DNA from 3 places in the Pseudolabrys sp. genome. Region 2 is predicted to be linked to each of the others. Evidence: predicted binding sites of a transcription regulator. Region 2 holds the regulator's gene; each other region holds the start of a gene.
What was found. The regulator HrcA, encoded in region 2, represses chaperone genes, less so after heat shock. The targets are predictions, from matches to a motif close to GTTAGCACTCNCNNNNNGNGAGTGCTAAC.
Positions count from the first base shown of each region.

Region 1: AB7F10_RS03610 (co-chaperone GroES) is a predicted target of HrcA. The motif match lies at 3,832-3,860, and genes of this name have one in related genera.
Region 3: AB7F10_RS01575 (co-chaperone GroES) is a predicted target of HrcA. The motif match lies at 4,116-4,144, and genes of this name have one in related genera.

Region 1 is NZ_JBFWPH010000001.1:740,189-747,478, reverse strand. Features, by position in the region: gene AB7F10_RS03640 (EAL domain-containing protein) at 1-148, shown strand, start outside; gene AB7F10_RS03635 (SDR family oxidoreductase) at 233-1,009, shown strand; gene maiA (maleylacetoacetate isomerase) at 1,015-1,665, opposite strand; gene AB7F10_RS03625 (cyclophilin-like fold protein) at 1,662-2,036, opposite strand; gene AB7F10_RS03620 (MFS transporter) at 2,100-3,278, opposite strand; gene AB7F10_RS03615 (usg protein) at 3,393-3,662, opposite strand; gene AB7F10_RS03610 (co-chaperone GroES) at 4,009-4,323, shown strand; gene groL (chaperonin GroEL) at 4,357-5,994, shown strand; gene AB7F10_RS03600 (DUF72 domain-containing protein) at 6,122-6,940, shown strand; gene AB7F10_RS03595 (DUF488 family protein) at 6,937-7,290, shown strand, end outside.
Region 2 is NZ_JBFWPH010000003.1:529,719-537,008, forward strand. Features, by position in the region: gene AB7F10_RS12035 (multicopper oxidase family protein) at 1-1,174, opposite strand, end outside; gene AB7F10_RS12040 (TolC family protein) at 1,206-2,627, opposite strand; gene AB7F10_RS12045 (hypothetical protein) at 2,627-2,902, opposite strand; gene AB7F10_RS12050 (hypothetical protein) at 2,966-3,391, opposite strand; gene hrcA (heat-inducible transcriptional repressor HrcA) at 3,520-4,605, shown strand; gene grpE (nucleotide exchange factor GrpE) at 4,676-5,269, shown strand; gene pncA (bifunctional nicotinamidase/pyrazinamidase) at 5,273-6,001, opposite strand; gene dnaK (molecular chaperone DnaK) at 6,325-7,290, shown strand, end outside.
Region 3 is NZ_JBFWPH010000001.1:317,514-324,803, forward strand. Features, by position in the region: gene AB7F10_RS01560 (ABC transporter substrate-binding protein) at 1-763, opposite strand, end outside; gene AB7F10_RS01565 (cation diffusion facilitator family transporter) at 955-1,917, opposite strand; gene groL (chaperonin GroEL) at 2,096-3,733, opposite strand; gene AB7F10_RS01575 (co-chaperone GroES) at 3,766-4,062, opposite strand; gene AB7F10_RS01580 (hypothetical protein) at 4,260-4,799, shown strand; gene AB7F10_RS01585 (MFS transporter) at 4,898-6,103, shown strand; gene AB7F10_RS01590 (protein phosphatase CheZ) at 6,100-6,771, opposite strand; gene AB7F10_RS01595 (L,D-transpeptidase family protein) at 7,015-7,290, shown strand, end outside.

The sequences.
Region 1 (7,290 bases), on a different contig from region 2:
CGTCGAGACGGCGGACCAGCACCTGTTCCTGCGCGCCGCCGGCGTGCACTTCATGCAGGGCTACCGTTTCGGCCGACCCGACAGCGCCGCCGCCATCACCCAGCGGCTCGACGCCGCCCCGCTGACCGTCAAGGCGCTCGCCGGCTGACGTGCCGTCGCGCCCTGATGGCGCGATGCCGCTTTTATGATATGGCCAGTCCCCAACGACAGTCACAACGGGGGACGACGGCCCATGAGTGCATCCAAGAGCTCATCCGCAAAAATCGCACTGGTCACCGGCGCTGGGACCGGCGTGGGACGCGCCGTGGCGACCGCGCTTGCGAAGGCCGGCTACAGCGTCGCGCTGGCGGGCCGCCGCAAGGAGATGCTCGACAAGGTCGCCGGCGAAGTGAACGCGGCCGGGGCGCAGGCGCTGGCGGTGCCCACCGACGTCACCAGCCGCGACTCCGTGCTGGCGCTGTTCTCGACCGTGAAATCGACCTTCGGCCGGCTCGACGTGCTGTTCAACAATGCCGGCATCGGCGCGCCGCCGGTGCCGCTGGAAGACCTGCCTTACGAGACCTGGCAGAACGTGGTCGCGACCAATCTGACCGGCATGTTCCTGTGCACGCAGGAAGCCATCAAGATCATGAAGGCGCAGAACCCGAAAGGCGGCCGCATCATCAATAACGGCTCGATCTCGGCCCACGCGCCGCGGCCGTTCTCGGTCGCCTATACGGCGACCAAGCACGCCGTCACCGGCCTCACCAAGTCGACCTCGCTCGACTGCCGCCAGCACAGCATTTGCTGCGGACAGGTCGATATCGGCAACGCGGTCTCGCCGCTGACCGACCGCATGGTGCAGGGCGACGGCGTGCTGCAACCGGACGGCAGCAAGAAGATCGAGTCGCGCATGGAGGCCGAACACGTCGGCAATGCGGTCGTCTACATGGCCGGCCTGCCGCTCGATACCAACGTGCTGTTCATGACGGTGATGGCCAACACCATGCCGTTCGTCGGACGCGGCTGAGCCGGCTAAATCTTCGGTGCGTCCGGCTGCCTGAGCGGATGCTCGGCGGCAAAGGCCTCGAGCGCCATGCACGTCTCGTAAATGCGCCCGGCTGTGTTGTAGGCGGACGCCTCGCGCGCGCCGAACAGCTTGCAGCTCGCCAGATGCGCGACGAGGCAGATGTCGGCGACGGTCGGCTCGTTGCCGACGCAGAACCGTCCGGTGCGCGGATCGCGCGCCAGCAATTCCTCGACGGTGTGACTGGCGGCATCGAGCCAGTGACGAACCCATTCGTCGACCGCGTCGTTGCCAAAATCGAACCGCTCCTGAAGATATTTGCGCACGCGGGGCACGATGAACGGATGCGCGTCCATCGCGGTTATCTGCGCCAGCGCGCGGGCATGCGCCCGGCCGCGCGGATCGCTCGGCAGCAGCGGCGGATCGGGATAGGTCTCGTCGAGATATTCAAGGATGGCGAGCGACTGCACGAGCGGCGAACCCTCGCCGTCGATCAGCGTCGGCACGACCGCTTCCGCATTGAGCGCACGATAGGCGGGGTCGAACTGATCGCCCTTCAGCAGATCGAGCGTGATCTTCTCCGGCGTCTGCCCCTTGAGCCGCAGCGCGATCCGCACCCGGAATGCCGCCTGCGAACGCCAATAGGTGTAGAGCTTCATGACAGCGCTTCGACGGCGATCGCCGCGCCCGCCCGCACGGCGCGCAGCGACTTCACGTCACCGAGCGCGCGGGCGAAAATGTTGCACGGGCTTGCCAGCCGGCACTCGTCGCCCTGACTGATCGGCGTGCGGCCGAAGCCGATGGCGATCGCCGGACCCTCCGGCCAATAGGCGATCTCGCCCGACGTCACCACGGCGCGGGCGTCCTTTTCGCGGGCGACCCTCACCGGAACGTCGAAATAGACCTCTTCGCCCCACGTCATCGCCGAGGCCTTCAACGGCAGCGCGGCGGCAATGGCTTTCGCGGTCGGAGTATCGAGCAATTCGGCGTCGAGCGTGACGCCGCCGATGGTCATGCGGATCCGGGCCATGATCGTCCCAACGTTGATTTCAGCAAGCTTGGCACTTTTAACGCCGAGCGCCAACGCGCTGCATCAGGACTGCGCCGGCCGGCGCTGCCAGGTCAGCACCAGCACGGCGACGGCGACAAGCATGAAACAGACCGAGGCATAGCCGGGGCCGGTATAGAGTCCGCGCGCATAAAGCATGCCGCCGACGCCCGAGCCGACCGCCTGTCCGACATACAACATCGACGTATTGAGCGCGATTGACGCGCCGGCCAGCGGCGGCGCGGCGATGGCAAGACGGGCCTGCTGCATGGAGTTCGAGGCGAGGAAGCCGAGGCCGGACACCGCAACGCCGATTCCCATCAGCACCAAAATGCCGGCGCCGACGGCCCACAGCGCCGTGCCGGCGATGGTCAGGCCGAGAAAGATCGCGAAGGTCGTCTGCATGCCGAAACGCGGCACGACGGTCGTTGCCGCAATATTGCCAATCAGCGAGGTGACGCCGAAGATCGCGAAGAACAACGCGGCCGTCGCCGGGCCGGCGCCGGTCAGCTTCTCGATCAGCGGCGCGAGATAGATCGTCAGCGAGAACTGGCCGGAGGCCGACAGCAGCGTGATGAACAGGATCAGCGTCAGCGTCGAACTGCGTGCGATGGTGCCGAAGCTTGACAGCGACAGCGGCTGGCCCTGCAAACCCGCCGGCAGCGCGGCGCGCAGCATCAAGCCAACGACGATGCAGAGCATCGCCAGCAAGACGTAGACCGCGCGCCAGCCGACATGCACGGTGATGAAGGTGATGAGCGGCAGGCCGGCGGCGAGCGCCAGGGACCATCCGAGGAAAACGAAGGCAATCGCGCCCGGCCGCTCCTTGTCCGGCACGATCATCGCAACGGTCGCGGCGGCCTGCGGCGTATAAAGCGCGGCGGCAACGAGCATCGACAGCCGCACGGCAAGGACGGTCGCATAGTTCGGCGCCAGCGCGGTCGCGATCCCGCCCGCCGCGACGATCGCCAGCGTGACGACAAGGAGGGTGCGGCGTTCGATGCGCGACGTCAGCCAGGCGCCGACGGGCGAGCTGATGCACAGCACGCCGGCGCCGTAGGTCACCAGCAGCCCGGCGTCCTGCACGCCGACCGAGAGATCGCCCGCGAGCTGGGCGAGCATGCCGGCCGGCGCGAGGATCGACAGACCGACGGCGATGTTGCCGAGCAGCAGCGCGATGCGGGGAAGCAGGCGAACCAAGACGAGGTGTCCGAAACGGCGCATGCGGTTGCCTGCGCCCGTCAGACGTAGGTCGCGGCGGAGCGCAACGCCACAGCGCGCGGCGTCGAAAGTGTTGATGGTTTCGATGAGCGGCGCTGATGTCGGCGGGAAACGCCGTCAGTGCAGGCGGAATTCGCCGTTCACCGCGCGCAGTTCGGCGGGCTTGATCAGCCGCGCATGCGCGACCTGCACCGAATGCAGGGGCCCTTCGAGCTTCTCCTGCCAGAAGGCCAGGAACTTCGACAGTTCCGGGAACGCCGGGAACAGGTCGTAGTCCTGCCAGACGTAGGACTGCAGCAGCCAGCGATGATCCGGCCGGCGGTAAAGGATGTGGGCCGTGGTGAGGCCGTAGCCGGCCACCTGCTTGGCGAAGTCGCTTGAGACCATCGTCACCTCCAGAGAATCCCGTCCCGAGTGTCGGGGGTCTGGAAACGTCATTTCAAGCCGAAGAGTTCAACAAATTGTTTAAAATCAATGCGTTAGTAGCCGTCATGCCGCCCTGCTAACAGGCCTCGGAATGGCTTAAACCCTTGGCCATTAACCATTTTTGATAATTATTGGCAGTCTCGAAAGATGAGTGCTAAAAAATTTTCGGATGGCTCTTGCGAGCCGAAAACCCGCCACCCACCTGCCGGCGTATGGGGTCCCGCCAGGGAATTCTCGCTTCGCGGATGGGTTTCGCGGCGGGCCACCACCAACCTGCATCCTTGTTCTCAGTTTCTGGAGGATACCCATGAAGTTCCGCCCGCTTCACGACCGCGTCGTCGTCAAGCGCGTCACCGCCGATGAAAAGACGGCCGGTGGCATCATCATTCCCGACACCGCTCAGGAAAAGCCCTCGCAGGGCGAAGTGATCGCCGTCGGCCCGGGCGGCCGCGACGAGAGCGGCAAGCTCATTCCGATCGACCTCAAGGTCGGCGACACCGTGCTGTTCGGCAAATGGTCGGGCACCGAGGTCAAGATCGACGGCCAGGATCTCCTGATCATGAAGGAGTCCGACATCATGGGCGTGATCGAACAGACCGCCAGCAAGAAAAAGGCCGCCTAAGCGCGCCGCCAATCATCCAAAGGACATTCAACAATGGCTGCCAAAGACGTCAAATTCTCCGTTGACGCGCGCGATCGCATGCTGCGCGGCGTCGACATCCTCGCCAATGCGGTGAAGGTCACTCTTGGCCCCAAGGGCCGAAATGTCGTGCTCGACAAGTCGTTCGGCGCTCCGCGCATCACCAAGGACGGTGTGACGGTCGCCAAGGAAATCGAGCTCGAAGACAAGTTCGAGAACATGGGCGCGCAGATGGTGCGCGAAGTCGCCTCGAAGTCTTCGGACTTCGCCGGTGACGGCACCACCACCGCGACCGTGCTCGCGCAGGCGATCGTGAAGGAAGGTTCCAAGGCGGTTGCCGCCGGCATGAACCCGATGGACCTCAAGCGCGGCATCGACATCGCCGTCGAAGCCATCGTCGAGGACCTGAAGAAGAACTCCAAGAAGGTCACCTCGAACGAAGAAATCGCCCAGGTCGGCACCATCTCGGCCAACGGCGACAAGGAAATCGGCGACTACCTCGCCAAGGCCATGCAGAAGGTCGGCAACGAGGGCGTCATCACTGTCGAGGAAGCCAAGTCGCTCGAAACCGAACTCGACGTCGTCGAGGGCATGCAGTTCGACCGCGGCTACATCTCGCCCTACTTCATCACCAACGCCGACAAGATGCGCGTCGAAATGGATGACGCCTATCTGCTGATCTACGAGAAGAAGCTGTCGGGCCTGCAGGAACTGCTGCCGCTGCTCGAAGCGGTGGTGCAGACCGGCAAGCCGCTGCTGATCGTGGCCGAGGACGTCGAGGGCGAGGCGCTTGCCACGCTCGTCGTCAACAAGCTGCGCGGCGGCCTCAAGGTCGCGGCCGTGAAGGCCCCGGGCTTCGGCGACCGCCGCAAGGCCATGCTGCAGGATATCGCGATCCTGACCGGCGGCCAGGCGATCTCGGAAGATCTCGGCATCAAGCTCGAGAACGTGACCGTCAACATGCTGGGTCGCGCCAAGAAAGTGATGATCGACAAGGAAAACACCACGATCGTCAACGGCGCCGGCAAGAAGGCCGACATCGAAGCCCGCGTCGCGCAGATCAAGGCGCAGATCGAGGAGACCACCTCGGACTACGACCGTGAGAAGCTGCAGGAGCGCCTGGCCAAGCTCGCCGGCGGTGTTGCGGTGATCCGCGTCGGCGGCGCCACCGAAGTCGAGGTGAAGGAGCGCAAGGATCGCGTCGACGACGCGATGCACGCGACCCGCGCCGCGGTCGAGGAAGGCATCCTGCCGGGCGGCGGCGTCGCCCTGCTCCGTTCGGTCGAGGCTCTCAAGCGCCTGAAGACCGTCAACGACGACCAGAAGACCGGCGTCGAGATTGTCCGCAAGGCGGTCCAGGCCCCGGCCCGTCAGATCGCCACCAACGCGGGCGAGGACGGCTCGGTCATCGTCGGCAAGGTGCTGGAGAAGGATCAGTACTCCTACGGCTTCGACGCCCAGAACGGCGAATACGGGAACATGATGACCAAGGGTATCATTGACCCGACCAAGGTTGTGCGTGCGGCGATCCAGAACGCGGCTTCGGTCGCGGGTCTCCTCATCACCACCGAGGCGATGGTCGCCGAAGTGCCGAAGAAGAACGCGCCCGCTCCGGCGATGCCGGGCGGCGGCATGGGCGGGATGGACTTCTAAGTCCAGACCGCGACTGCCAAGAATGCGAAGGGGCCGCTCACGCGGCCCCTTTTCTTTGCCGGTCTTGTGAAGCGAAGACTCTGGAAATCGGGTCGCATCCGGCGGAACGCCGCCGTAAGCTGGCGGCATGGCAAAGACAAAAAGCGACAAGAGCGGGACGATCTATTCCGGCATCGGCGGCTGGACCTTCGAGCCCTGGCGCGGCGTGTTCTATCCCAAGGGTCTGCCGCATGCGAAGGAACTCACCTATGCCGCCGAGCGCCTCACCTCGATCGAGGTGAACGGCACGTTCTACTCGACCATGAAGCCGGCGACCTACCGCAAATGGGCGAGCGAGGTGCCGGACGACTTCGTCTTTGCGCTCAAGGGTCCGCGCTATGCCGTCAACCGGCGCGAGCTTGCCGGCGCGGGCGACTCGATCAAGCGCTTCATCGGCTCCGGCATCGACGAGTTGGGTAACAAGCTCGGCCCCCTGCTCTGGCAGTTCGCGCCGACCAAGAAGTTCGATCCGGCCGACTTCGGCAACTTCCTCGAACTGCTGCCCGAGAAAGCCGGCAATCAGACGCTCCGCCATGTCCTCGAAGTCCGCCACGACAGCTTCATGGCGCCCGACTTCATCGCGCTCGCCCGCTCGTTCAGGATGCCGATCGTATTCTCCGAGCACGCGACCTATCCGGCCATCGCCGACCTCACCGGCGACTTCGTCTATGCGCGGCTGCAGAAGGGCGACGAAAAGCTCAAGACCGGTTACGCGCCGAAGGCGCTCGATGCCTGGGCGAAGCGCGCCGAGACCTGGGCCAAGGGCGGCGAGCCGGCCGATCTGCCGAAGGTCGAGAAGAAGAAAGCCGACAAGACGCCGCGCGACGTCTTCATCTACTTCATTCACGAGGCCAAGGTGCGCATGCCGGCCGCGGCCATGGCGCTGATCGAGCGGGTATCGGGATGACGAAGACAGCAAAGAAGGCGACAGCGAAAAAACCGGCGGCCAAGAAAACAAAACCAAAGAAAGCCGCGGCGAAGCGCGGAGGCACGCCGACCCTCTTCACCATCGGCTACGAGCTGGCCAAGCCCGCCGCCATCTTCAAGGAACTCAAAGACGCCAAGGTCGACATTCTCGTCGATACGCGCGCCGTCGCCGCCTCCCGCCGCCCCGGCTTTTCGAAAACCCAGCTTGCCGCCGGGCTCGATGACGAAGGCATCGCCTATGTCCACCTGCAGAAACTCGGCACGCCGGCCGAAGGCCGCCACGCCGCCCGGGCCGGCGACATCGAAACGCTGTGGAAGATCTACGACAAA
Region 2 (7,290 bases):
CCATCTCGACGGGGCCGAATTGCGCAAAGCCCGTCATCATCGGCAGCGTGTTGTCCGGCATCGGCATTTCCATCTCGCCCATGTCGGCCATGCCCGCTGTCGCCATCGGCATGTAGTCCGGCGAGGCGACGCCGCGGATCGCGCGCACGAGATCGCGCTTTTGCGCGCCGATGAAGGTTTTCACGCCGTGTCCCATCGCATTCATGGTGTGATGCGACTTGTGACAGTGCAGCGCCCAGTCGCCCGGCTCGTCGGCAACGAATTCGAACGCGCGCATGCCGCCGACCGGAATGTCGATGGTGACTTCCGGCCAGCGCGCACCCTCCGGAACCCATCCGCCGTCGGTGCAGGTGACGGCGAAGTGATAGCCGTGCATGTGCACCGGATGGTTGGTCATCGTCAGGTTGCCGACGCGGATACGCGTGCGGTCGCTCTTGCGCACGACCAGCGGGTCGATGCCGGGAAACGCCCGGCTGTTGAAGGTCCACAGATTGAAGTCGGTCATCGTCATGACCTTCGGCATGTAGGCCCCGGGGTCGATGTCGTAGGCGTTGAGCAGGAACACGAAGTCGCGGTCGGCCCGCATGAATTTCGGATCGCGCGGGTGCACGACGAAGGAGCCCATCATGCCCATCGCCATCTGCACCATTTCGTCGGCGTGCGGGTGGTACATGAACGTGCCGCTTTTCTTCAGCACGAATTCATAGACGAAGGTTTTGCCGGGTTTGATGTGCGGCTGTGTCAGGCCGCCGACGCCGTCCATTCCATTCGGCAGCAGCATGCCGTGCCAATGGATCGTGGTGTGTTCCGGCAGCTTGTTGGTGACGAAAATGCGCACCTTGTCGCCTTCGACCGCCTCGATGGTCGGGCCGGGCGACTGACCGTTGTAGCCCCACAAATGCGCCTTCATGCCGGGCGCTATCTCGCGGACCACAGGCTCGGCGACGAGATGAAACTCCTTCCAGTCGCCGTTCATCCGCCACGGCAGCGTCCAGCCGTTCAGCGTCACCACCGGCTGATAGTCCGGACCGCTTGCGGGATGGAGCGGCGGCTGCATCGCCGGCGACGTCATGGTTGGCGCCTCTGGAATGCCGGCTGCCTGCACCCGTCCGCTGATAGCGGCGGCCCCGGCGAGAACGGCCGATCCACCGACCAGGCTGCGGCGAGAGATCATGGTTTTTCTCCGTGGATTGTCGGATGTCATGTCAGTGCCCTTCTGCTTCGCCGCCGCCAGCCATCGCCATGGCGGGCGATGACGAGGCGCCGGCCGGCATGCCACCGATCACGGCTGCCGACAGCGTGGTGCTGGCGAGCCAGAAATTGCGCTTCGCTTCGATTGCGGCGGTGTTTGCGGCAATGCGTTGCCGCGCTTCGGTGAGCAGCGTGAAGACGTCGATCTGCATCGCGTTGTAGCGAAGCAGCATTTCGTCGGAGATGATCTGCCGAAGCGGCAGGATCTCGCGCCGATAGTGACCGGCGATGTCGTAGGTCGCCCGATAGCTGCGATAGGCGTCGCGGGCCTGCGAGCGTGCATTGACCGCGGTTTCGGCAAGACGGTTGATCGCCTGCGTGTAGCGTTGCTCGGCCTCGCGAACGCGGCTCTCGCCGAAGTCGAACAGCGGAATCCGCAGCTCGACCTCCAGCCCGCGCTCGCGCTCGATCTCGTCTCCGGCCTTGGTGCGCTTGCCGAGGCCCGCGAGTTCGAACACGTCGAGAAAGCGTGTCGCTTGGGTAAGGCCGAGCGTGGCCGCGAGCGCCTCGGTTTCCAGTCTCGCGATCTGCACATCGATGCGCCGCTTGATCGCCTCCCGCTCGATCGCGGGTTGCACCAGCGGCCGCGGCGGCAGTGCCGGCAGCGTCGAAGGTAGCCGGAAGTTGAGGTCGCGTCCCCACAGACCCAGCGCGCGGACAAGCCGTTCGCGATCGCTCGCGGCGCCCTGCCGGGCGGTCGCGAGCTGCGCGGCGGTCTCCGCGTAAAAGGTCTGTTGCCGCGCCTGATCGAGCTTGTTGATTGCGCCGGTCTTGCCGAGCCGTTCCGAAAGAGTGGCGGCGGTGTCGGCCGCGGTCTGCGCTTGCGACAGGTATCCGACAAGTTGCTGGCTCGCGACGGCCTGATACCACGTGCGCCGCGCCTCCTGCGCGAGCCGCAATGTCTCCTCTGCGGCGCGGAGCTGCGCCTGACGAAACCGCTTGTGGGCGGTTTCGCTGCGTGCCGGCAGGGTTGCGAGCGCGAGAATATCGCCAAGCAGCTTGCCTTCGATTTCGGATGCGCCGCCGCCGGCGAGTCGCGACACCGACAGTGTGGGGCTTGGCGGCAAGCTTGCAGCAACCATGCGCGCCTCGGCGATGCCGAGTTCGGCATAGGCTGCCTGCAGGCCCCGATTGTTGAGCAGTGCGACCTGCACCGCGGCATCGGCGGTGAGCGGGCGCTTGAGCAGCCGCGTAACTGCCTCGCGAGCGGCGCTCGCATCCTCGTCACTGCGGATAGCCGCGACATCTTTGCGAAGCTCGTGGCCTGCGGTGTCGGCGACAAAGCTCATGCCGCCGTCGGGAGAGAACGCCGCGCAGCCGCTCAGCAGTAGCGAAGCAATGAGCGCTACCGCGCCCGTTCGGACACGCGGTTGCATCACTTGGAATCCTTGTTCGGGGCGACGGCGTCGTTGGTGCTGCGCCAGTCAGCAGGCGTCGCGGGACGGCGGCTTTGATAATTGCGGAGCACGCCGCGATAGGCTGTGCCGGGTGCCGCGGCTTCGGCGTTGGAAGGGTCGGATATGCGGCTTGACGCTTGCGGCGCGGCGCAGCCCGCAAGCGCGAGCAGCATCAACGAAACGACGATATGGAGTTGCCACAGGCTGACGTGCCGCCGGCTGGCGGCCACGCGCGCGCGGATGAACGCGGACATAGTTGTCCCTCATGTGTCGAATGATCCTGTGCGCGGGCGGCGGAAGCCGGCCCGCGCCGCGGTTCACAGCAACACGAGGGATATCGGAGGACGGTCGATGCGGCCGGGACCTTGCCCGAACAGGCTGTCGGCCGCGGCGACGCGGCACTTTGCCGGTATGATTGCCGGAAGCGCGATAACGGTCTGCGCCTGCGGGATCGCCGTGACGCCGAACAGCCCGCAGCACTTGGCCGGCGAGTTCGCCGTATCGGGCATGGCTTTGCCCGGTGCGGCGTCCGGGTGGTGCGCCGCGCCGGCGTGATGCGACGTGTCGGCCATGTGGATATGGGTGGCGGCGACGCCCTGATACTCGGTCATGCAGTGTGCCGGGGCGTTCGCAGGACCGTTGATCGCGAGCGCGGCTGCGGGCGAGGCGACGCAAAGCGCATAGCCGAGCGCAAACGCCGCCGCGAGGCGGATACGGCTTGCACTGGTGAACCGGTGAAACATGCGGATGCGATACCCGGGAACCTGTCGTTCTCTCATTAGAAATGTGCCATTGCGGCAGCATCGCGGCAAGGCGGTCTTGAACAAGACGGTCCATATGGTCAATTCTTGCGGAAAGGTAGGAGTTTACGGTGGCGTCCCACGACATCCCGATCGGATCGACACAGGTCAGCCTCACCGCGCTCAACGAGCGTTCGCGCGAGATTTTCCGGCAGATCGTCGAATCCTATCTGACCACCGGCGAGCCGGTCGGCTCGCGCAATCTGTCGCGTAAATTGGCGCTGTCACTGTCGCCGGCATCCGTTCGCAACGTGATGTCGGACCTCGAACAGCTCGGCCTGATCTGGGCGCCGCACACCTCGGCCGGCCGGCTGCCGACCGAACTCGGCCTGCGGTTCTTCGTCGATGCGCTGATGGAGATCGGAGACGTCACCGAGCAGGATCGCAAGTCGATCGAAGCGCAGGTCGCGACCGCCGGCGCGGCGAAATCGTTCGAGACGGTGCTGACCGAAGCCTCGCAATTGCTGTCGGGCCTGACCCGCTCCGCCGGCATCGTGCTGACCAGCAAGACCACGACGCGGCTCAAGCACGTCGAGTTCGTGCGGCTTGAACCGGAGCGCGCGCTCGCGGTGCTGGTCGCCGAGGACGGCACGGTCGAAAACCGCGTGCTCAACGTCCCGGCGGGCTTGCCGACCTCCTCGCTTACCGAAGCGGCGAATTTCCTTAATGCCCGCATCCGCGGCAAGACGCTGGCCGAGCTGCGCGCGGAACTCGAACGCACGGTCGAGCAGGGCCGCGCCGAACTCGACGCGCTGACGCAGAAGATCGTCGCGGCGGGTTTTGCCAGCTGGTCGGGCGGCGGCGCCGACGAGCGCCAGCTGATCGTGCGCGGCCACGCCCATCTGCTTGAAGATCTCAGAGCGGTCGAGGATCTCGAGCGGGTGCGTTCGCTGTTCGATGCGCTGGAAACCAAGCGCGGCGTCATCGACCTCCTGGGCCGCGCGGAGCAGGCCGACGGCGCCCGCATCTTCATCGGCTCGGAAAACAAGCTGTTTTCGCTGTCGGGGTCCTCGACCATCGTCGCGCCCTACCGCGACGGCGCCGGCCGTATCGTCGGCGTGATCGGCGTGATCGGCCCGACGCGGCTCAATTACGCCCGCGTCATCCCGATGGTCGATTACACGGCGCGGGTGGTGAGCCGGCTCTTGTCCGGCTGATCGCTTGATTTTTACCGCCGCAGACCTGATATGGCGGTCTGACGACGATCAATCTGACGGAATGAGGATAATGACGGACCCGACAGCGCGCCCGCAAGATCACAAAGATCAGGCAGCGCCCGAGCCCGCCGATGCGGCGGCCGCGCCCGGCGCCGAAGCGGTTCGCGATCCGCTGGCCGAAGCCCAGCGCGAGGCCGCAGAGATGAAGGACAAGCTGCTGCGCACGCTCGCCGAGATGGAGAACCTGCGCCGGCGCACCGAGCGCGAGGTGTCGGATGCCCGTCTTTACGGCATTTCAGGCTTTGCCCGCGATGTACTCGGCGTTGCCGACAATATGCAGCGCGCCATGCAGGCGCTCGAAGATGAGTTGCGCGGCAATGAGTCCGTGAAGGTGCTCGTCGAGGGCGTCGAACTGACCGAGCGCGAACTGCTCAAGGTTCTGGAGAAGCACGGCGTCAAGCGGTTCTCGCCGCTCGGCGAGAAGTTCGATCCGAACATGCATCAGGCCATGTACGAAGTGCCGGATGCGAGCGCTGCTCCCGGCACCGTCGCGCAGGTGATCCAGGACGGCTACAAGATCGGCGAGCGCGTACTGCGCCCTGCGATGGTGGCGGTCTTCAAGGCGCCGCCGAAGGCCGCGGCCGCTTCGGCCAACGACGACTGATCCTCAGATCGCGAGATCCCGCGACTGGATGCGCTTGACGCCGGCCTTGCGCATGTCTTCCCACGCCTTGGCGAGCGAGCCTTTGACGTCGATGCCGCGGCAGGCGTCTTCGATCACATAGACGGTCAGGCCGGCTTTCCGCGCGTCGATCGCCGACCAGGCAACGCAGAAGTCGGTGGCGAGGCCGGCGATGAAGACCGTGCCGAGATTGCGCTCCTTCAGATAGCTGTAGAGCCCGGTCGGCGTCTTGCGGTCGGCTTCGAGAAAGGCCGAGTAGCTGTCGACGTCGTTGTGATAGCCCTTGCGGATGACGAGCTGCGCCTGCGGCAGCTTCAGGTCTTTCGACAGCTCCGCGTCCGGCGTCCCCTGAATGCAGTGGTCGGGCCACAGCACCTGCGTGCCGTAGGACAGTTTCGTCGTCTCGAACGGCGCCTTGCCGGGATGGCGCGAGGCGAACGAGGTGTGACGCGGCGTGTGCCAGTCCTGCGTCAGAACCACATTCGCGAAGCCGCGGGCGATGCGGTTGATGACGGGAATGATCTGGTCGCCGTCCTTCACGGCGAGGCTGCCGCCCGGCAGGAAGCAGTTTTGCACGTCGACGACGAGAAGCACGCTCCTGCCGTCGGGCCGGACGGTGGCGGCGAGGGCCGGGGCCGTCCGGCCGGTCAAACCGCCGGCCATGCCGGCTGCGATCAATCCGAAGGTGAGAAGCCGTCTTTGCCGGTCGATCATCGCCATCTCGCTCCTCTTGCGCCCGCCCCGCGCCGCCCATGCAATCGAAGCGCCGATCGGGCGCCGCGCCAAGGTGTTTGAACGGCCGGTTTGAAGGGGCTGTTAACGGTTTCCGCGGTGTCTGCCGCCCATCGGGACACGGAAATGTGACCATCTGTCTTGCAGGGCAGGGCAGCCCTCCTATATGAGCTTCGAGGCCGCAAATACGCGGCAAATCGCGTCCCCCAGGGGGTCGGTGAAGGGACCCGCGGGAAGCCCGCGGCGCTCTATCCGGATGCTCATTCGGTCCGGCCGGCCTGCCGCAAATTGAGAGGTATTACGTCATGGGCAAGGTCATCGGGATCGACCTCGGCACCACCAATTCCTGCGTCGCCGTCATGGACGGCAAGACGCCGAAAGTCATCGAGAACGCCGAAGGCGCGCGCACCACGCCCTCGATCGTCGCATTCACCGACGACAACGAGCGTCTCGTCGGCCAGCCGGCCAAGCGTCAGGCCGTCACCAATCCGGAAAAGACCATCTTCGCGGTGAAGCGCCTGATCGGCCGCCGCTACGAAGATCCGATGGTCGAGAAGGACAAGAAGCTCGTCCCCTACAAGATCGCGAAGGCGTCGAACGGCGACGCCTGGGTCGAGGCGGACGGCAAGCAGTATTCGCCCTCGCAGATCTCCGCCTTCATTTTGCAGAAGATGAAGGAGACGGCGGAAGCCAATCTCGGGCAGAAGGTCGAGCAGGCGGTCATCACCGTCCCGGCCTACTTCAACGACGCGCAACGTCAAGCCACCAAGGACGCCGGTAAGATCGCCGGCCTCGAAGTGCTGCGCATCATCAACGAGCCGACGGCGGCCGCGCTCGCCTACGGCCTCGACAAGAAGCAGAACGGCACCATCGCGGTCTACGATCTCGGCGGTGGCACGTTCGATATTTCGATTCTGGAAATCGGCGACGGCGTATTCGAGGTGAAGTCGACGAACGGTGACACGTTCCTCGGCGGCGAGGACTTCGACATGCGCCTGGTCGGCTATCTCGCCGACGAGTTCCAGAAGGAGCAGGGCATCGATCTGCGCAAGGACAAGCTCGCGCTGCAGCGGCTGAAGGAAGCCGCCGAGAAGGCGAAGATCGAGCTGTCCTCGACGACGCAGACCGAGATCAACCTGCCGTTCATCACGGCGGACGCCTCCGGCCCCAAGCATCTCACCATGAAGCTGACCCGCGCGAAGTTCGAGGCGCTGGTCGACGACCTCGTTCAGAAGACCATCGCGCCCTGCAAGCAGGCGATGAAGGACGCC
Region 3 (7,290 bases), on a different contig from region 2:
TCATCGCAAAGCGGATGGCGGCTTCCTTGTTCTTCGACAGGTAGTTGGTCGAGACGACCCAGCAGGCGAGCTGGCAGTTCGGCTCGACGTCCCAGCCGGAGAACACCAGCTTGCCGAACTTGTTCTTCTCGACGAGGAAGCCGAGCGGCACGGGAATGTTGGCGGCATCGGCCTGGCCGGCGCCCATCGCCTTGACGATGTCGGGATAGCTCAGGCCCGCCGACCAGTTGACGTCGGCGCGCGGGTCGAGCCCCGCGCGCTGGATGCCCCGGCCGAACAGATACTGGTCGATGCTGCCCGGCGCCTGCAGGGCGATCTTCTTGCCCTTCAGGAGCGCCATCTTGTCGGGCGCGGTCATGCCGGCTTCGACCATCGCGTTGCTGGCGGCGATCGTCATCGAACCGGAGCCCGGCTTCTCGATGCCGCGGTCGAGGAACGCCTTGAACGGCGCGCCCTTGCCGACGGTATTGAACAGGCCGGCGTTCATCGTCGTCGCCGTCATGTCGAGCTCGCCGGCGACCAGTGCCGGCATCGCCAGCGCGCCGTCCTTGAAATACTGCACGTCGACGTCGAGGCCGACCTTGTCGAAATACTTGCGCGCTTCGGCGAGGAAGATCGGGCCGGACGAGATCAGCGGCACGATGCCGATGCGCAGCTTGAGCTTGTTCTGCGCGTGGACGAACGGAGCGGGAAACGCGGCGAGGGCGCCGGCCGCGGCGGAGGTCGCGAGGAATTTCCGGCGGGTCGTATCGAGCGTCGGCATAACAGAACTCCCGGTTGAAACCGTGCAAAGTCTGCCCCCGTTGCGATGCCGCCGCAAGCAAATGCGCTGCAACGTCGCGTCATCCCGGCGCGGCAAAGTGCGCGGACCGGCTTTCGTCATACGCAAAGGGTGGGCGGCGACCGCGGTGTTTGTGTTGTTTCGCGATGCTTACCGCCTGAAAGGGCGACGGGTCAGCCGGCCGGACGGGACTGGCCGAGGCGCAACAGATCGGCCGTCGATGCGCTGCCGATTGCCTGCGGCTTGACGAAAATGGCGAGCACTTCCGGATGGCGTTGCTTGATGGCGGTCTCGACATCCCGCACCGCCTGTTCGATGGCCGTTGCATCGAGACTGTCGCGAAACTCGAGACTGAGCGCGACGATGATCTGGTGCGGTGCAAGGTGGACGGTGAACAACAGCCGCGAGCGTTCGATCGCGCCGTTGCCGCCGACGATCTCCATGATCGATTGGCGGATTCCCCGCTCGGCCGGCTCGCCGATCAGCAGCTCCTTGCTTTCGTAAGCCAGCAGGATCGCGACGGTGCCGAGCAACAGGCTGATGCCGATCGAGGCGACGCCGTCGAGCATCGGCATGTCGAAGGCCTGCGCCGCCGCGAGGCCCACCGCCGCGATGAGGAGGCCGAGCATGGCCGCGCTGTCCTCGAACAGCACGATGAAGCCGGGCGGGTCCTTGCTGCGCCGGGCGGCGGCGAGCAGCCCTTCGCCGCCGGCGGACTTGCGGAATTCGCGCCAGGCATAAATCCACGTCGAGCCTTCGAACACGGCCGAGGCACCGAGCACGGCATAGTTGACGAGCGCGTTCTCGACCGGGTGCGGGGAGATGATGTGCTGCACGCCTTCATAGAAGGTCGCGCCGGCGCCGACGGTGAACATCAGCAGTGCGACGGTGAAGCTCCAGAAATAAAGCTCGCGGCCGTAGCCGAGCGGGTGCCGCTCGTCGGGCGGCAGCGCGGCGCGGTGAATGCCGTAGAGCAGGACACCCTGATTGCCGGTGTCGACGAAGGAGTGCACCGTCTCCGACAGCATCGCGGAGCTTCCGGTCCACAGCGCGGCGCCGAGCTTGGTCAGCGCCACCAGCAGATTGCCGAGCAGCGCGGCATAGACGACGCCCTTGGACTGGTTTCTTGCGCTCATTCTGTTGCAAACGCGCCAGTTCCCATTCGGTTCGCCGGAATGGACGTCCGAAACGAAAGAAGCCGCCTCGCGGCGGCTTCTCGTCGTCTTTTCGCGAGGGATGGGCTTAGAAGCCCATGCCTCCACCGAAGTCGGGCTTGCCCGACTTCGGCATTTTAAGAAGCGGTCGGTCTGGGCTCTAGAAGCCCATCCCTCCCATGCCGCCGCCCGGCGGCATGGCCGGCGGAGCCTCGTCCTTCGGCACCTCGGCCACCATCGCTTCGGTGGTGATCAGCAGGCCGGACACCGAGCCGGCGTCCTGCAGCGCGGTGCGCACCACCTTGGCCGGGTCGATGATGCCCTTGGCGACCATGTCGACATACTCTTCGTTCTGGGCGTCGAAGCCGAAGGTCTCCGACTTCTCGTCGAGGATCTTGCCGACCACGATCGAGCCCTCGACGCCGGCGTTTTCCGCGATCTGGCGGATCGGGGCTTCCAGCGCCTTCAGAACGATGTTGATGCCGGCCTGAACGTCCGGGTTGTCGTTGGTGAGCCGGCCGACCGCCTTCTTGGCGCGCAGCAGCGCGACGCCGCCGCCCGGCACGATGCCTTCCTCGACCGCGGCGCGGGTGGCGTTGAGCGCGTCGTCGACGCGATCCTTCTTCTCCTTCACCTCGACTTCGGTCGCGCCGCCGACGCGGATCACCGCGACGCCGCCGGCGAGCTTGGCAAGACGCTCCTGCAGCTTCTCGCGGTCGTAGTCGGAGGTCGTCTCGTCGATCTGCTGCTTGATCTGCGCCACGCGGGCCTCGATGTCGGCCTTCTTGCCGGCGCCCTTGACGATCGTGGTCTTCTCTTTCTCGCTGATGACCTTCTTGGCGCGGCCGAGCATGTTCAGCGTGACGTTCTCCAGCTTCATGCCGAGATCTTCGGAGATGAGCTGGCCGCCGGTGAGGATCGCGATGTCCTCGAGCATGGCCTTGCGGCGGTCGCCGAAGCCCGGTGCCTTGACGGCCGAAACCTTGAGGCCGCCGCGCAGCTTGTTGACGACGAGGGTGGCGATGGCTTCGCCTTCCACGTCCTCGGCGATGATCAGCAGCGGCTTGCCCGACTGCACCACCGCCTCGAGCACCGGCAGCAGCGCCTGCAGGCCCGACAGCTTCTTCTCGTAGAGCAGGACATAGACATCTTCCTGCTCGGCCAGCATCTTTTCGGCATTGGTGACGAAGTAGGGCGAGATGTAGCCGCGGTCGAACTGCATGCCCTCGACGATCTCGACTTCGGTGTCGAGCGCCTTGGCTTCCTCGACCGTGATGACGCCTTCGTTGCCGACCTTCTGCATCGCCTGGGCGATCATCTTGCCGATGTTGGCGTCGCCGTTCGACGAAATGGTGCCGACCTGCGCGACTTCCGCGGTCGACGACACCTGCTTGGCGCGCTTCTGGATGTCCTTGACGACCGCGGCGACCGCGATGTCGACGCCGCGCTTCAGGTCCATCGGGTTCATGCCGGCGGCCACCGACTTGGCGCCTTCCTTGACGATCGCCTGCGCGAGCACGGTCGCGGTGGTGGTGCCGTCGCCGGCGATGTCGTTGGTCTTGGAGGCGACCTCGCGCACCATCTGCGCGCCCATGTTCTCGAACTTGTCCTCGAGTTCGATGTCCTTCGCCACCGTCACACCGTCCTTGGTGATGCGCGGCGCGCCGAAGGTCTTGTCGAGCACGACGTTGCGGCCCTTGGGGCCGAGCGTCACCTTCACGGCGTTGGCGAGGATGTCGACGCCGCGCAGCATGCGGTCGCGGGCGTCGCCGGAAAACTTCACGTCCTTGGCAGCCATTTCAGAAAACTCCGTTTACTCGGTTACGCGGCTCAGGCGATCACGCCCATGATGTCGGATTCCTTCATGATGAGGAGATCCTCGCCGTCGATCTTCACCTCGGTGCCCGACCACTTGCCGAACAGCACCTTGTCGCCGGCCTTCAGGTCGATCGGGATCAGCTTGCCGGCCTCGTCGCGGCCGCCGGGGCCGACCGCCACGATTTCGCCCTGCGAGGGCTTTTCCTGTGCGGTATCGGGGATGATGATTCCGCCCTTGGTCTTCTGCTCGGCATCGATGCGGCGCACGACGACGCGGTCATGCAGCGGACGAAACTGGGTCTTGGCCATGTATTCCTCGCCAGCGGTGTTCGGGGTGACAGATATTTATGTTTTTTCAATTGTTTAGCACTCATTCTGTGCGAGTGCCAAGCATCCGGGGGAGATAGGGCATGGACGCGGGGCAAGTCAAGGGAAGGGGTGCCGCATCAATGCTTGCGCTTCCCGGCTGCGCCCCGCACATTCACCGTCCAATCAAGAGGTTTTCCATGCGACGACACATCGTCACGGCTGCCGCGCTGGTCTTCGGTGCGCTCGCGCTCGGTGCCTGCGCCAGCAGCGCGCCCGAGCCGCCGCCAGTGGCGACGCCGGCGCCGGTGCCGGTCCTGCCGCCCGCCTTCCCGCCGCAGGACATCGTCGGCCGCTGGGGTCTCGCCGCCTACCACAAGGAAGAGGACCGCGCCCGCACCGAAGCCGCCGCGGCCAACCAGTGCCGTCAGCCTTACGTGATCTCGCTCGGCCCGACCGGCGGCGTGATGATGCATCTGGCCGACCAGGCGACGCCGGAAGAACTGCGCCTGAAGGGTGCGCCGGGCGGCAAGACCTATATCGGTCCCGAGGGCGAACCCGGCGGCATCCAGGACCGCGAGGTGGTGTCCTTCACCGGCCGGATCCTGACCTTGCGGTGGATGGACCCCGAAGTGCAGGGCCGCTACGGCACGATGGTCTATGTCCGCTGCGCGCCCGAGGGACAGAAGCGCCCGCCGGCGAGGAAAAAGCCCGCTGCCAAGCCGAAGCCGAAAACCTGAGCCGGCGGCCAAAGCCGGCAGTTAAAAGCCATCGCGATAGCCTCATGCGCGCTTTGCAACGCGGCCGATTGCGGCCGCGTGCTAAGGCATGAGCCGGCATGCGCTCATCGATAACGACGAACGACTGGCTTCACGGACCTTGGCGGGCGGTCCTGGTCCTCGGCGTCACGCAGATCGTCAGTTGGGGCTGCATCTACTACACGCCGGTTCTGATCGTGCCGCTGATCGTGTCCGAGCGCGGCTGGTCGATCGCGTTCGGCATGGGCGGCTTCTCCGCCGGGCTGCTGACGGCCGGTCTGGTTCTGCCTTATGTCGGCCGGATGATCGACAGGCTCGGCGGCCATGTCGTGATGACGGCGGGCTCTCTCGTCGGCGCGCTCGGTCTGGTGCTGATCGTCCACGTCACGCATCCGGTCGCCTATTTCGCGGTCTGGGCGGTGCTCGGCGTGGCGATGGCCGCCAATCTTTACGATGCCGCCTTCGCGACGCTCGGCCGCATTTTCGGCGCGGCGGCGCGGCGGCCGATCACGGCGCTGACGCTCGCCGGCGGCTTTGCCTCGACCGTGAGCTGGCCGGCGACGCATGCGCTGCTCGAGCGGTTCGACTGGCATGCGACCTACCTGATCTATGCCGGCGTGCTCGCCTTCGTCTCGGCGCCGCTCCACGCCTTCGGTCTGCCGCGCAGCCGTGCCGCCACCGAGACGCAGCCATCGGCGAGCGGCGAGGCGAGGCCGGCGCGCGTCATGCCGCCGAAGGGGCTTGCCTTCGCTCTCGTCGCCGCGGGATTCACGGCTTACGCCTTCGTGCCGTCGGGGCTCGCCGCGCATTTGCTGGCGATCTTCGACCGCGCCGGCATTGCGGCCTCGACGGTGGTGTGGATCGGCGCGCTGTTCGGTCCCGCGCAGGTCGGCGCGCGGCTGATCGAATTCGCCATCGTGCGGGACGTGCATCCCCTGTGGATCATGCGCTTTGCGCTCGGGGTGCTGCTCGTCGCCTTCGCCGGGCTTGCCGTGCTCGGCGTGTCGCCGGTCACGGCGGCGGTGTTCGCGCTGATGTTCGGCGGCGCCAACGGGCTCGTCACGATCTCACGCGGCGCGGTGCCGCTCGCGCTGTTCGGCGCCGCCGGTTACGGCCATCTGCTCGGCCGTCTCGCCGGGCCGTTCCTGCTGATGCAGGCCGCCGCGCCCCTGCTGATGGCGCTCGTCATCGAACGAGCCTCCGACGCGGCCGCGATGGCGCTCACCGCGGGCTTTGCCGTGGTTGCGCTTGGATGCTTCGTGCTGATCAGGAAGCCGGCGGATTAGCCGCAGCCGAACATGTTGTCGATGGCGCTCTGGTCGACATGACCACTGTCGCCGTCGAGCTTCGGCCCGTTGGCGAGCGCCCGGCCGAGCGGACGATGATCGGGCAAGGCCTGCGTCTCGGCTATTCTGACGTTGCCCCAGATGTCGGTCATGCGCGCGAGGTGGCCCTCGACGAACTTCAAGGTATCCGCTGCCTTGCTGATGTGCTGGCCGGACAGGTCCTGGAAATTGCACGCCTCGTAGATGCGCACGATCTGGTCGACGATGTCCTGCGACAGGCCGCGGTTGTAGTCGTTCTTGAGCGTCGCGTGCAGGGCGCGGGCGCTTTCGTCGATCGTCTCCGCGGCCTTGAGGATGGTTTGCGTCGCTTTTTCCATGCCTGCGATTGCCGAGGCGAGTTCGTGGCGCGCACGCGCGATGCGCGACTCCTCACCCGGTGCGCCCTGCAGAGCCGACAATTCGCGCTTGCTGCAGTCGATGGCGCGGTTGACCATCTCGACGTCGCGCTTGAACTCCTGCTCCGTGCGGTCGCTCGGCGCGACGGCGTTGTGCCGTGCCGTCGGCCGCGTGACGCGGGGCTCGTCGCTGCGTCGCGCCAGCGGATTTGCCGCGCCGCGCGAGGGCCGCTCCGACAACATCTGTTCGACACGGAAAATGGGCTTCTGCACGCAAGGAACTCCGACGGTTGATCAGCCTATCTAATCCGTCGCCGCTTAACGTGGCGTTTCGCGCTGCGCGTTCACGCGGCGTTTACCATGCGGCGCGCGCCTTTACCGGCCGTTAGGGCTGTTGCGACGAAGCGGGCCGCGCGCGCTGCATCCGCGCAGCGCGATACCTTCAATTTTACCAATCGGTGGCTTTTTCACCTTCTACTCACCATGCGTTTTCGTGAGTGAAGTCAGGTGCCGCCGATGATCCGCCTTGCCACTGCCGCTGCCGCGGCGACATGTCTGTCCGTCTCCGTGGCCGGCGCGCAGGTCTATGTCGTGCCGCAAGGTCAATACGCGCAAGCCGCGCAGCCGCGCATGGTCGTGGTGGCGCCGGTGCATCAGCAGCGCGCCGAACTCGGCGGTGGCTTCATCGAATTCCTGTTCGGCGACCGCGGGCCGCAGCCTGCGGTGGTGCCGCCGCAGCAGAGCTATCAGCCGGTCTATCTCGCGACCGCGCCGGCGGCGCAGGATCCGACC